One region of the Glutamicibacter sp. NPDC087831 genome, then DNA from elsewhere that is predicted to be linked to it. Evidence: riboswitches for the same ligand, from Rfam matches in the RefSeq annotation. Region 1 holds a riboswitch; the other holds the start of a gene.
The links. A riboswitch is a leader RNA that binds a small molecule or an ion and turns the genes downstream of it on or off. The one in region 1 is predicted to bind thiamine pyrophosphate.

Region 2: linked by a shared signal. The riboswitch ahead of ACIOJF_RS00365 (ECF transporter S component) and the one ahead of thiO (glycine oxidase ThiO) in region 1 are both predicted to bind thiamine pyrophosphate.

The regions. Positions count from the first base shown of each region.
Region 1 covers NZ_JBIUVH010000001.1:399,855-404,941, reverse strand. The annotation lists gene moeB (molybdopterin-synthase adenylyltransferase MoeB) at 1-522, opposite strand, end outside; gene ACIOJF_RS02020 (thiazole synthase) at 519-1,340, opposite strand; gene thiS (sulfur carrier protein ThiS) at 1,343-1,588, opposite strand; gene thiO (glycine oxidase ThiO) at 1,615-2,712, opposite strand; TPP riboswitch at 2,710-2,814, opposite strand; gene ACIOJF_RS02005 (GNAT family N-acetyltransferase) at 2,825-3,853, shown strand; gene ACIOJF_RS02000 (mechanosensitive ion channel) at 3,937-5,087, opposite strand, start outside.
Region 2 covers NZ_JBIUVH010000001.1:74,168-79,254, forward strand. The annotation lists gene ACIOJF_RS00345 (Na+/H+ antiporter subunit E) at 1-222, shown strand, start outside; gene ACIOJF_RS00350 (monovalent cation/H+ antiporter complex subunit F) at 224-490, shown strand; gene mnhG (monovalent cation/H(+) antiporter subunit G) at 490-894, shown strand; gene ACIOJF_RS00360 (DUF4235 domain-containing protein) at 951-1,193, opposite strand; TPP riboswitch at 1,278-1,398, shown strand; gene ACIOJF_RS00365 (ECF transporter S component) at 1,464-2,072, shown strand; gene ACIOJF_RS00370 (ATP-binding cassette domain-containing protein) at 2,069-4,396, shown strand; gene ACIOJF_RS00375 (aminodeoxychorismate lyase) at 4,393-5,087, opposite strand, start outside.

The sequences.
Region 1 (5,087 bases):
ATCGAAGACGGACACCTGCCCGGAGAACTGGAAGAGGGTTCCCCACACCAGCGGGGTGCCGGTGATTTCCGCGGCATCATTGGACAGGTACCGCGTGGCAAAGTTGTCGCTGCCGTCGATGACCAAGTCATATTCACTGAAAAGTGCCACGGCGTTGGATTCATCCAGCTTTTCATCCACGGTGATGATCTGGACGTTCCGGTTCTGCTCGTGGGCCATCCGCCGCACCGAATCCACTTTCAAGCGCCCTGCATCCTGTTGCCGGTGCATGGTTTGTCGTTGCAGATTGGACAGCTCGACGGTGTCATCGTCGATGACCCCGAGGGTGCCGATTCCCGCAGCGACCAGGTAGCTGGCAATGGGACTGCCCAGGCCCCCGGCTCCGATAACCAGCACCTTGGCGTTGGCGATGCGGCGTTGCCCTTCTTCTCCCACCCCGGGCAGGGACAAGTGCCGGGAGTAGCGCGCCAGCTCTTCCGGTTCCAGCTCCGCGCCGGGTGCGACCAGGGCTTCCCGGCTCACGAGAAGTCACCGACCAGGGTTTGCATCATGCCTTCGGCCGGCGATGAGGCCAGTGCGGTATCGCGGCGCGGGATCCGGCCAGCGAGCCGCGCGGCGCGCCCGGCACGCACAGCATCCTTCATGGCCCTGGCCATGAGCGGCGCGTTGTGCGCCCGGGTCACCGCACTGGCCAGCAGCACCGCGTCGCAGCCGAGCTCCATGGCCAGGGCCGCATCCGAGGCGGTGCCCACCCCGGCGTCAAGGATCACCGGTACCTGCGCGCGGGAGGCGATGGTGGAAATATTGTGCGGATTCAGGATCCCCAGGCCCGAGCCGATCGGCGCTCCGGCCGGCATGATTGCCGCAACCCCGGCGTCTTGCAGGCGTTGGGCAAGTGCCGGATCATCATTGGTGTAGGCGAAGACCTGGAACCCGTCGGCCACTAGTTGCTCGGTGGCCGCATGCAGTTCCAGCGGGTCCGGCAGCAGCGTGTGCTCATCGGCAATTACTTCGAGCTTGATCCAATTGGTTTCCAGAGCTTCACGGGCCAGGTGCGCGGTGAGGATCGCATCGCGGGCGGTGAAGCATCCAGCAGTGTTGGGCAGCGCAATCACGTTGTTGCGCTGCAGCAGTTCATACACGTTGCCTGCGCCGGCCGCCGAAAAGTGGCGGATGGCCACGGTGGTCAGTTCCGTTCCGGAGGCCCGCAGGGCGCTTTCCAGGGTGGTCAGCGAACTCGCTCCCCCGGTGCCGAGGATCAAGCGCGAGGACAAGGTGCGTCCGGCGATTTGGAATGGGTCGCTGTGGATGTCCAGCTCGGTGATGTTGCGCGTTTCCATGCCTAGCCTCCCTGGGCCGCGGTAACGAGTTCAATGCTGTGCCCTTCGGCCAGCAGGTAGCTATTCCAGGCGCTGCGTGGAACGACAGCGCCATTGACGGCGGCGGCAACTCCGAGCTTGCTGCCGTCAGCGGCCACCGAGTTGGCGTCCAGTTCCTTGCCGATTTGCGTGCTGATGAATTCGCGAAGGGTGGTTCCTTCGTCCAGGTTCAGTTGCCGTGAATTGAAATTGATGCCGATGCTTGTCATGGTTGCTGCTCCGTTCGGTGAGCGGTCTAGGTTGCGTTGGCAAAGCGGTGGGGATCCACAGCCTGGTGCAAGGGGTGGGATTGGTGGCCGTGGGCGAGATCCGCAGTGAGCGTTGCGCCCAGCGGAGCCAGCAGCACGCCGTGCCGGGAGTACCCGGTGCAGAGCAGCAGCCCTGGATCAAGGCGTCCAAGCAGCGGCCGGTCATCTGGCGTGGCGGGACGTGCCCGGGCCGTTGCCTCGTTCAGCGTGCAGTCGCTGATGCCGGGGACCAGCTTTCTCGCGTTGTCCAGCAGCAGGTGCATCGCGCCAATGTTCACCGCTTGTTGCCGGTCTTCACGGACGCTGGCGCCAAGGACGAGGCTGCCGTCCCTTCTCGGCACCAGATACACCTGTTCCCGGTGCACGATGCCGCGGATGGTGCGGGTGATGAGCGGCGGGCCTGCTGGTCCCTGGATCCGGAGGATGTCCCCGTAGACCGGGCGCAGCGGAAGTTCGTTCAAGCCATCGAGGGTGCCAAGACCGGTGGCCACGATGGTCTGCTCCGCTTCGAGGATTCGGCCCGATGCGGTCCGCACAGCGGTGGTCCGCTTCCCGTCGGTCACCAGTGCCTGCGCCCGTTCCTCGACCAGGTGCGGACGCAGATGCTCCAACAGGATCTTGACGATGGATCGAGGGTCGACCTGGTGGTCATCTTGGCACAGGACCGCGCCGGCAATATTGGCGGCCAAGGCTGGTTCGAGCTTGCGGGCTTGGCTGGGCAGCAGCTTTTGCGCTGACAGGCCGAGGGATATCTGCAGTTCGGCCAGCTCGTGCAGGGCTTCGCGGTCCGCAGGCTCTGCGGCGACAACGAGCGTGGAGTTCTGCAAGTAGTCCGGGCGTTGCCCGGTGGCCGATTCGATGCGCTCGATGAACTGCGGATAGGCGGCATTCGAGGCGGCAAGCAGCTGGTGCAGCGGGCCATTGCCCCAGACCGTTTCAGCTGCCGGGGCCAGCATTCCTGCTGCCGCGTAGCTTGCACCTTGGCCGGGTGCCGGATCGATGAGGGTGACGGTGTGTGCGCGTGATTCCAGCTCGAACGCGACGGCCAGGCCGATTATCCCGGCGCCAACAATGTTGACATGCACAAGGGCACGCTTCCTTCCTACGGCGGCATGACCCGCATCAGGTGTAGCGGTCGGCTCGGTGCCCTCTCAGCCTGGTCGATTCAGGCTCCCGCGGATTACAGCGATTATAAGCATGATGCAGCTCATAAAGTCGAACTTCATTGAACGCAGTTCCGTCATCTTCTGTGATGTACTTGCTGACATGGCATTCCATGACTTCCCTATCGTGCTTCCCCAAGGTTCTGCGCTATCCAGCACCATCATCTCGTTGGAGCAAGAACTCTTGGAATCCAGCCAACGCCATAGCCAGGAGCAATTGCAGCGGCGCTTGCATCCTCGGTTCGCCGAGGTGGGAGCCAGCGGGCGAGTCTATGATCGCGAGGCCATCATTGCCCAGCTGGCCCGGGAGCCGGCACGGGATGCCGGGGCGTTGAAAGTCGAAAGCCCGGTGGCTCTCCAGCTTTCAGACCAGCTGGTGCTGCTGCGCTGGAAGCTGCTCGCCGGTTCCCCCAGCGAACGCAGTTCACTGTGGATCCATGAGCAGGGCCGCTGGCAGCTGCTCTTCCACCAGGGCACGGCCGCCGCTCATCCGCAGCCATCCGCAGGACCGGAGGAAGCCGTGCATGCCGACGGTGAATTCTCGGTGCGCCGGCTGCGCCTTTCGGATGCCGAAGCGGTCTACGAGGCATTTTCCTCGAACCCCGACATGTTGCGCCAAGGCGACGCCGATTCCCCGCAAAAGGCTGAGTCGTATGTGCGCGCACTGCTGGAGGCCGGGGAACGCCAGCAGGCGTTGGCCGTCGCATATCGGGATCGGCTGGTGGGACTGGTGTGCGGTACGGTAGACCCGGCCAATCGGAACGCGTGGATTTGGTATTGGATGAACCAGAATTACCGGGGCCGGTCGCTGGCCACCCGCGCCGTGGCAACCTTAGTGGATTACCTGTTCGACGAGCTGGGACTGTACCGCTTGGAGCTGGGCTTGCGGGCAAATAATCCCGGGTCGAAGCATGTGGCAGAAAGCAACGCCTTCCTGCACGAAGGTGTCGAACGGGGCAAATTCCTGGTTGCCGGAGAACGCATCGATGTGCACACCTACGCACGGTTGCGTACCGATGGCGGCTCTGCGGTCATGCCCTTGCCGTGGGGCACGCAGCAGTAGCTTGGCGGGCATCAAAAAAGTCGCGGAATCCGGTCTTGGATTCCGCGACTTCTTATCTGTCCCTCAGGTTTTGTGATGCGTGGTTAGATGCCTGGGCTCGATGCCGGTGGCGTCGAGTCCGGGCCATTGGTGGTCTGTTGGGCCTCCATCTTTTTCAGCGTGCGGGCCGCAGCATCACGACCGCCGAGGCCAAAGGCCAGAGCCGCTGCCAATGCTGCGCCAATGACGATTGCGCCGAAGGCCATGTTGATGATCGAATCGGCGATACCCATGTACTTCAGGCCCATCGCCACGAACAGCGCAATTGCCGTGTAGCGGATGATCTTCGAAGCAGTAGTGTCACCCAAGAAGCGGCCAATGACGTTGGCGATGACGAAACCTGCGGCGATAATTGCTGCGCCGAAGAGGATCTTGCCGCCCAAGGCCAGGATCTCATTGAGGATATTGGTGATCGCTGGGAAGTTCAGCATCTGGGCCGCCATCACACCGAAGAACAGCACGATAGCAATCTTGACGATGCCAGCGATGATTCCCGAAGCGCTCTTGCCCTCGGGAACTACGCCCCACTGGGCAACAACAGTGTCGGTACCCACGCCGTGGAGGGAGGATTCAAGTAGCTGCCCGACGAACTTGGCAATCAGGATACCCACGGCCAAGAGCACCAAGGCCATGATGACCTGCGGGATTGCGGTGAAGACCAGCTGCAGCATCTGCTGAGCAGGTACCGAAATTGCCGCGATGCCCAGAACCTGTAGGGCTGATATTGCGACGACTAGCAGGATCAAGGCGAAGACGATGTTGGCAATGATGTCAACGATCTTCGCTTGGGATTCGCGAGACTGAACTTCATCTACTGGTTCGTTGCCTGGGGTGACCTTGCGGACCAGTCCGCTAAAATCGACAGTTCCCAAACCGGTCCTCAGCAGCTGGCGAACAATATTCGCGATGACGTAGCCAATGAAGAAGATGAAGCCCGCACCGATGAGGTTGGGGATGAAGGCCATGACGCCGCCGAGCATGCCCTGCACCGGCGATAGCACTTCGGATAGAGCGAAGACTTGCAGGATTGCCACGAGGCCGAAGAGCCAGACAATCAACCCCGCGACCTTGCCCAGGGATTGGCCTATTTGTTCTCCGTCATTGCCCTGCCTTTGCAGGAACTTCACCCTGTTCACCAGTTTGGCGGCAGCCCAACGAACTATGCGTGCAACTAGCCACGTAATGATGAGGATGA
Region 2 (5,087 bases), 330 kb from region 1:
GTGCTCACGCTGATCCCGGGCTCCTTCGTGATCGACGTGGACCGCAGCTCGTCGACGCTGTACCTGCACTACATCGACATCGAGTCGCCTGCGGACGTGGAGAAGGCGCGTGCCGGCATCCGGGACATCGAACGCCGGCTGATCATGGCTATTGGCAGCCGAGACGAGTACGAAGCGATCAAGAGCGAATGCGGACCGAACTTTGATGCGAGGAAGGGGTAACATGCTGGATATCGTCATTTGGATCTGCGGCATCATGCTCGGGCTCGGTGCTGTCGCCTGCCTGGTCCGTGTTGCCAAGGGGCCGTCAATCCTTGACCGGGTGCTGGCCCTGGACGTGATGCTGCTGATCATCTCCGCCGCGCTGTGCCTGGAAATGGTGCTGCACAAGCACACCGACTACTTGCTGTTCGTCGTGGCCGCCTGCATGCTCGGGTTCATCGGTTCGGTGACCGTCTCGCGCTTCGTTTCGGATCAGAGGAACGCCTAATGGAAATCTTCCTCGATGTCCTCGTTGCCGTCCTGCTGATCCTTGGCTGCCTGATGTCATTGATCGCAGGTATCGGCTTGCTGACCTTCCCGGACATGCTCACCCGCATGCATGCAGCGACCAAACCGCAGGTACTCGGCTTCCTGCTGATTTTCGCTGGACTGGCCATTTACCTGCGCAGCTGGGCTGTGGTCCCGGTACTCGTGCTGGCCTGGGGAATGCAGCTATTGACCGCACCGGTTTCGGCCCACATGATTGGCCGTTCCGGCTACCGGACCAAGCACGCTGCCAAGGAAACCCTGTTCTCCGATGAGCTGAGCCACGTGGTCAACAAGGTCAACGGAACACCGCCGACCGGAACCACCCCGGTTTCCAAGACCGGATCGCCAGACGAACAAGATTGAGAAAAAGCGGGAGCCGCCCCTCTGGGCGGCTCCCGCTTTTGGCTCAACGCCGAAGCTTACTTGGTGAACTTGGCAACAACCTTGTTGGCGCTGCGGTCAGCCACCGTCTGCAGGATTGCTGCGACCAGGGCCGAAACGACTGCGAAGCCTAAGGCACGGCGGAAAGAAGCTTCCGCTGCTTCCTCAGTGCCCTTGCGTGGTGCTTTGCTGCCGGTTGCCTTCAACCAAAGGAAATCAACCAGCTTGCCGCCGAGCATGCCAGCGCCAACGGTGATACCGGTAGTGGCAAGTTTCTGCACTTTATCCATTTTTTCCTCGCGATCAAGCTCTTGACATATCGTTCCTCTGCCCAGCATACCTGCGGTATGGTGGGGGAGCAGTAATTATTCCGACAGGGGAGCGTCAGACTTTTAAAAAGTCGCAAGACGCTGAGAGTGCGATAGATCGCAGACCCTCGAACCTGCCCCGGCTAGTACCGGCGAAGGAAGTCGAGCATCTCGGATGCGGATAGGCGCGGCAGTATGCCCTCATTCCGTCCATCTCCCCTCCTTTCCACAGGAGGACCAGCAATGAACGAAACAGTTTCGAAGCAGCGGACCGGCTGGCGTGTAGTTGATATCGTCGTCGCCTCGGTGATCGCCGTCGCTTCAGGGGTCATTTTCTGGGCGTGGAGTGCCGGCTATGGCCTGTTCTCGCTCGCCTTTGCGGCTTTCCCGCCAGCCACCGCGTTGCTCACCGGCATGTGGCTCTTCCCGGCGGTGCTCGGCGCACTGATCATCCGCAAGCCAGGCGCCGCAATCTACTGCGAGCTGCTGGCCGCTGTGGTTGAAGCGCTGCTCGGCTCGCACTACGGCTTGACCGTACTGATCTCCGGCCTGGTCCAGGGCCTGGGTGCAGAGCTGGTCTTCGCAGCATTCCGCTACCGCAAGTGGAACCTGGGCGTGGCGCTGCTGGCAGGCTTGTTCGCCGGCTTGTTCGCCGGCATTTCCGAGGCCTACATCCTGGCCTACTACGTTGAGTACACCGCCGGAATGAAGATCTTCCACGTGATCGCCACCGGCATTTCCGGCGTAGTCGTCGCAGGGCTGCTGTCCTGGTTGGCCACGCGTGGACTGGCGAAGACCGGTGCATTGAGCGCCCTGCCGAGCCGGCGTGCGCACCTGGAAAGCGCAAAATGAGTTCCTTTGCCAATTCCGGCGCAGCCTCGCTGACACAGCGCGGTGCCGCCATCACCGCAACGGGGTTCGGCTGGCAGCACTCCGAGAGGAAGAATCCTGCCATCTCGGGACTGGACCTTGTGATCCACGCCGGTGAGAAGGTGCTGCTGGTCGGTCCATCGGGCGCCGGCAAGTCAACCTTGCTGCACGCGATGGCCGGGTTGCTGGAAGCGGATGAGGACGATCAGGTCGCTGGCCGGCTGCTCATAGATGGCAGCGATGCCTTCATCCGGAGCCACCCGGTGGGCTTGATGCAGCAAGACCCGGAAACCCAGGTAGTGCAAAGCAGGGTCGCCGATGACGTGGCCTTTGGCGCCGAGAACCTCGGAATGGATCCCGAACTGATCCGCCAGCGGATCCCCGAAGTGCTGGACGCTGTGGGTCTGGGTGCGCTGTCCTTCGAGCACCGCACCCAGCAACTTTCCGGCGGACAGAAACAGCGGTTGGCCTTGGCCGGCATTCTGGCCATGGAACCCAGCGTCATGCTGCTCGATGAACCGACTGCCAATGTGGACCCGCAGAGCATTGAGCTCTTGCGCGATGCGGTGCTGAACGCCGCCCGGCTTTCCGGTGCCACGCTGGTCGTCGTGGAACACCGGATTGAAGCCTGGGCGCAGCATGTGGACCGGGTTATCGTGCTGCAGCCCGGAGGGGGAGTCGCGCACGATCTGGACCCGCAGCAGCTGTACACCGATGAAACGGTGCGCGAGGAGCTGGCTACTGCCGGGCTGTGGATTCCAGGCTACTTCCCGCAGGTGGCCCGGGCAACGAACGGTGCCGGTGCCACGCTGCTGGAAGCGCAGCAGCTGGTATCCGCCCGCACCGCCACGGCACCGCGCACCCAAGCGGTGGACGTGAATGTGCAAGCGGGCACCGCGACGGTGATTCGCGGCGAGAATGGCGCTGGAAAGTCGACGCTGGCCTTGACCTTGGGCGGATTGCTCGTCCCGGCCGACGGCGGCTTGGCGGCCACCGCGCAACTGGCCGACGGTCTGGGCAACTCCCCGTTTGCCTGGAAGGCCGGTGCATTGATTGGGCGGATCGGTTCGGTGTTCCAGGAACCCGAACACCAATTCGTGACCCAGAGCGTTCGGGAAGAGCTGGCTTTCGCTCCCAGCCGCGCGCAGGCCAGCAGCGCCGATGCGCCGAAATACGAGCCGGCCCAGGTCCAAGCGCGCGTGGACGCGTTGCTGGAACGCTTGGGCCTGGCGCATTTGGCTGACGCGAACCCGTTCACCCTCTCCGGGGGCGAGAAGCGGCGCTTGTCCGTGGCCACTGTTCTGGCCGCATCCCCCCAGGTGCTGATCCTCGACGAACCGACCTTCGGGCAGGATGCGAACACGTGGAGGGAACTGGCCGGGCTGCTGGTTGAGGAATTGCAGCAGGGCACCGCGATCATTGCTGTGACCCACGACGATCACTTTGCCTCGGTGCTCAAAGCAAGGGACCTGGTGCTCACTGCCGGCACCCCGGAAGCTGGTATCCCGCGACAGGGGCCGGTGCTTGATGCGCCGGTAGGGCATAGCTGGTTGGCGAAGATCAATCCGCTGGCCAAGCTCGGTGCGGTGGCTGCGGCAACACTGCCGTTGATCACCACCTTGGATTGGGTTTCGGCGCTGGTGGTGATCGTGGCGACCGTGGTGTTCTTCCCCCTGGCAGGGCTGAGCCCGCTGAAATTCCTCAAGCGCGCGTGGCCACTGCTGATTGCCGGAATCCTTGCGGCGTGGGGCATCGCCTTGGTGGGCCAGGATAGCGGCATGGTCTACGCCCAATTCGGCGCCTTCAGCATCACCGAGGGATCGGTGGCCGGGGGCATTGCCACCGGACTGCGCGCTTTCGCGCTGGCCATCCCGTGCATCTTGCTGCTGGCCACCACGAATCCAAGCGATTTGGGCGGGGCGCTGTCTCAGCAGCTGAAGGTACCCCACCGGTTTGTGCTCGGGGCCTTGGCCGGCATGCGATTGCTCGGGTTGATGGTGGAAGAATTCACCACGCTCACGCTGGCCCGGCGCGCTCGCGGTGTCGGGAACTTCGGCACCGTGGGCCAACGCATCAAGGCAACCCTGGGTCAGGTGCTGGCCTTGCTGGTGCAAGCGATTCGCCGCGCCGGACGGTTGGCCACCACGATGGAGGCCAAGGGGTTCGGCACGGCCAAGCGCACATGGATTCGCACGGCCACCTTCACCTGGCGTGATGGCATGGTGCTGGCCACGGGGATCCTGTTTGGCACGGCCGCAATGGCTGCGGCCGTGCTGGCAGGGACCTACAACTTGGTGTGGTCCTAGCGGATTGCTTCGCTCAGGGCGCTGAGCTCTTCATGGAGCTCAGCGTCCAGGCGCAACGGCTTGGCATCGATGGTGCGCACCGGGGTCAGCAGGCGGATGGAGGAAACCAGCCACACGCCATCGGCCTGATACAGGTCTTCCGGGCGCAACGGGCCGTAGCCCAGCTCCCAGCCATCCTGGGCCGCAGCGTCGAAAATGGCGCTTTGCGTGGTGCCTGGCAGGATGCCGGTTTCAAGCATCGGGGTCAGCAGCCGCTTGGTCTCGCCATCGCGCTGGGCTACCAGCACGGTCGAGGTCGGAGCTTCCAGGATGATCCCGTCGGCGGAGGTGAAAATGACATCATGGGCGCCGTGCTTGTGCGCGTAGCGCAGGGCGGCCATGTTGATCGAATAGGAAAGGGTCTTGGCGCCCATCATGAGCCATGGCGCACGTTCGGCCAGCTTCGAGTCGTAGCCGCGATCCAGCATCAGGACATCCACACCGGTTTCACGCTGTTCCCTGCCCAAAGCCGGGGCAGGGGTCACGGTGACCCAGCAAATGGCAGGATCATTGTCGTGCTCGCCGCGCGCGGCGACCAGCTTGACCACCGCTTCTTCAGCGCCGCCGGTGGCATCGAAATCGGCCACAGCGGTATCTACCGCGGCAAACCAGCTGCGCGCATCGGGAATGGCCAAGTCGGCAACTTCAGCCG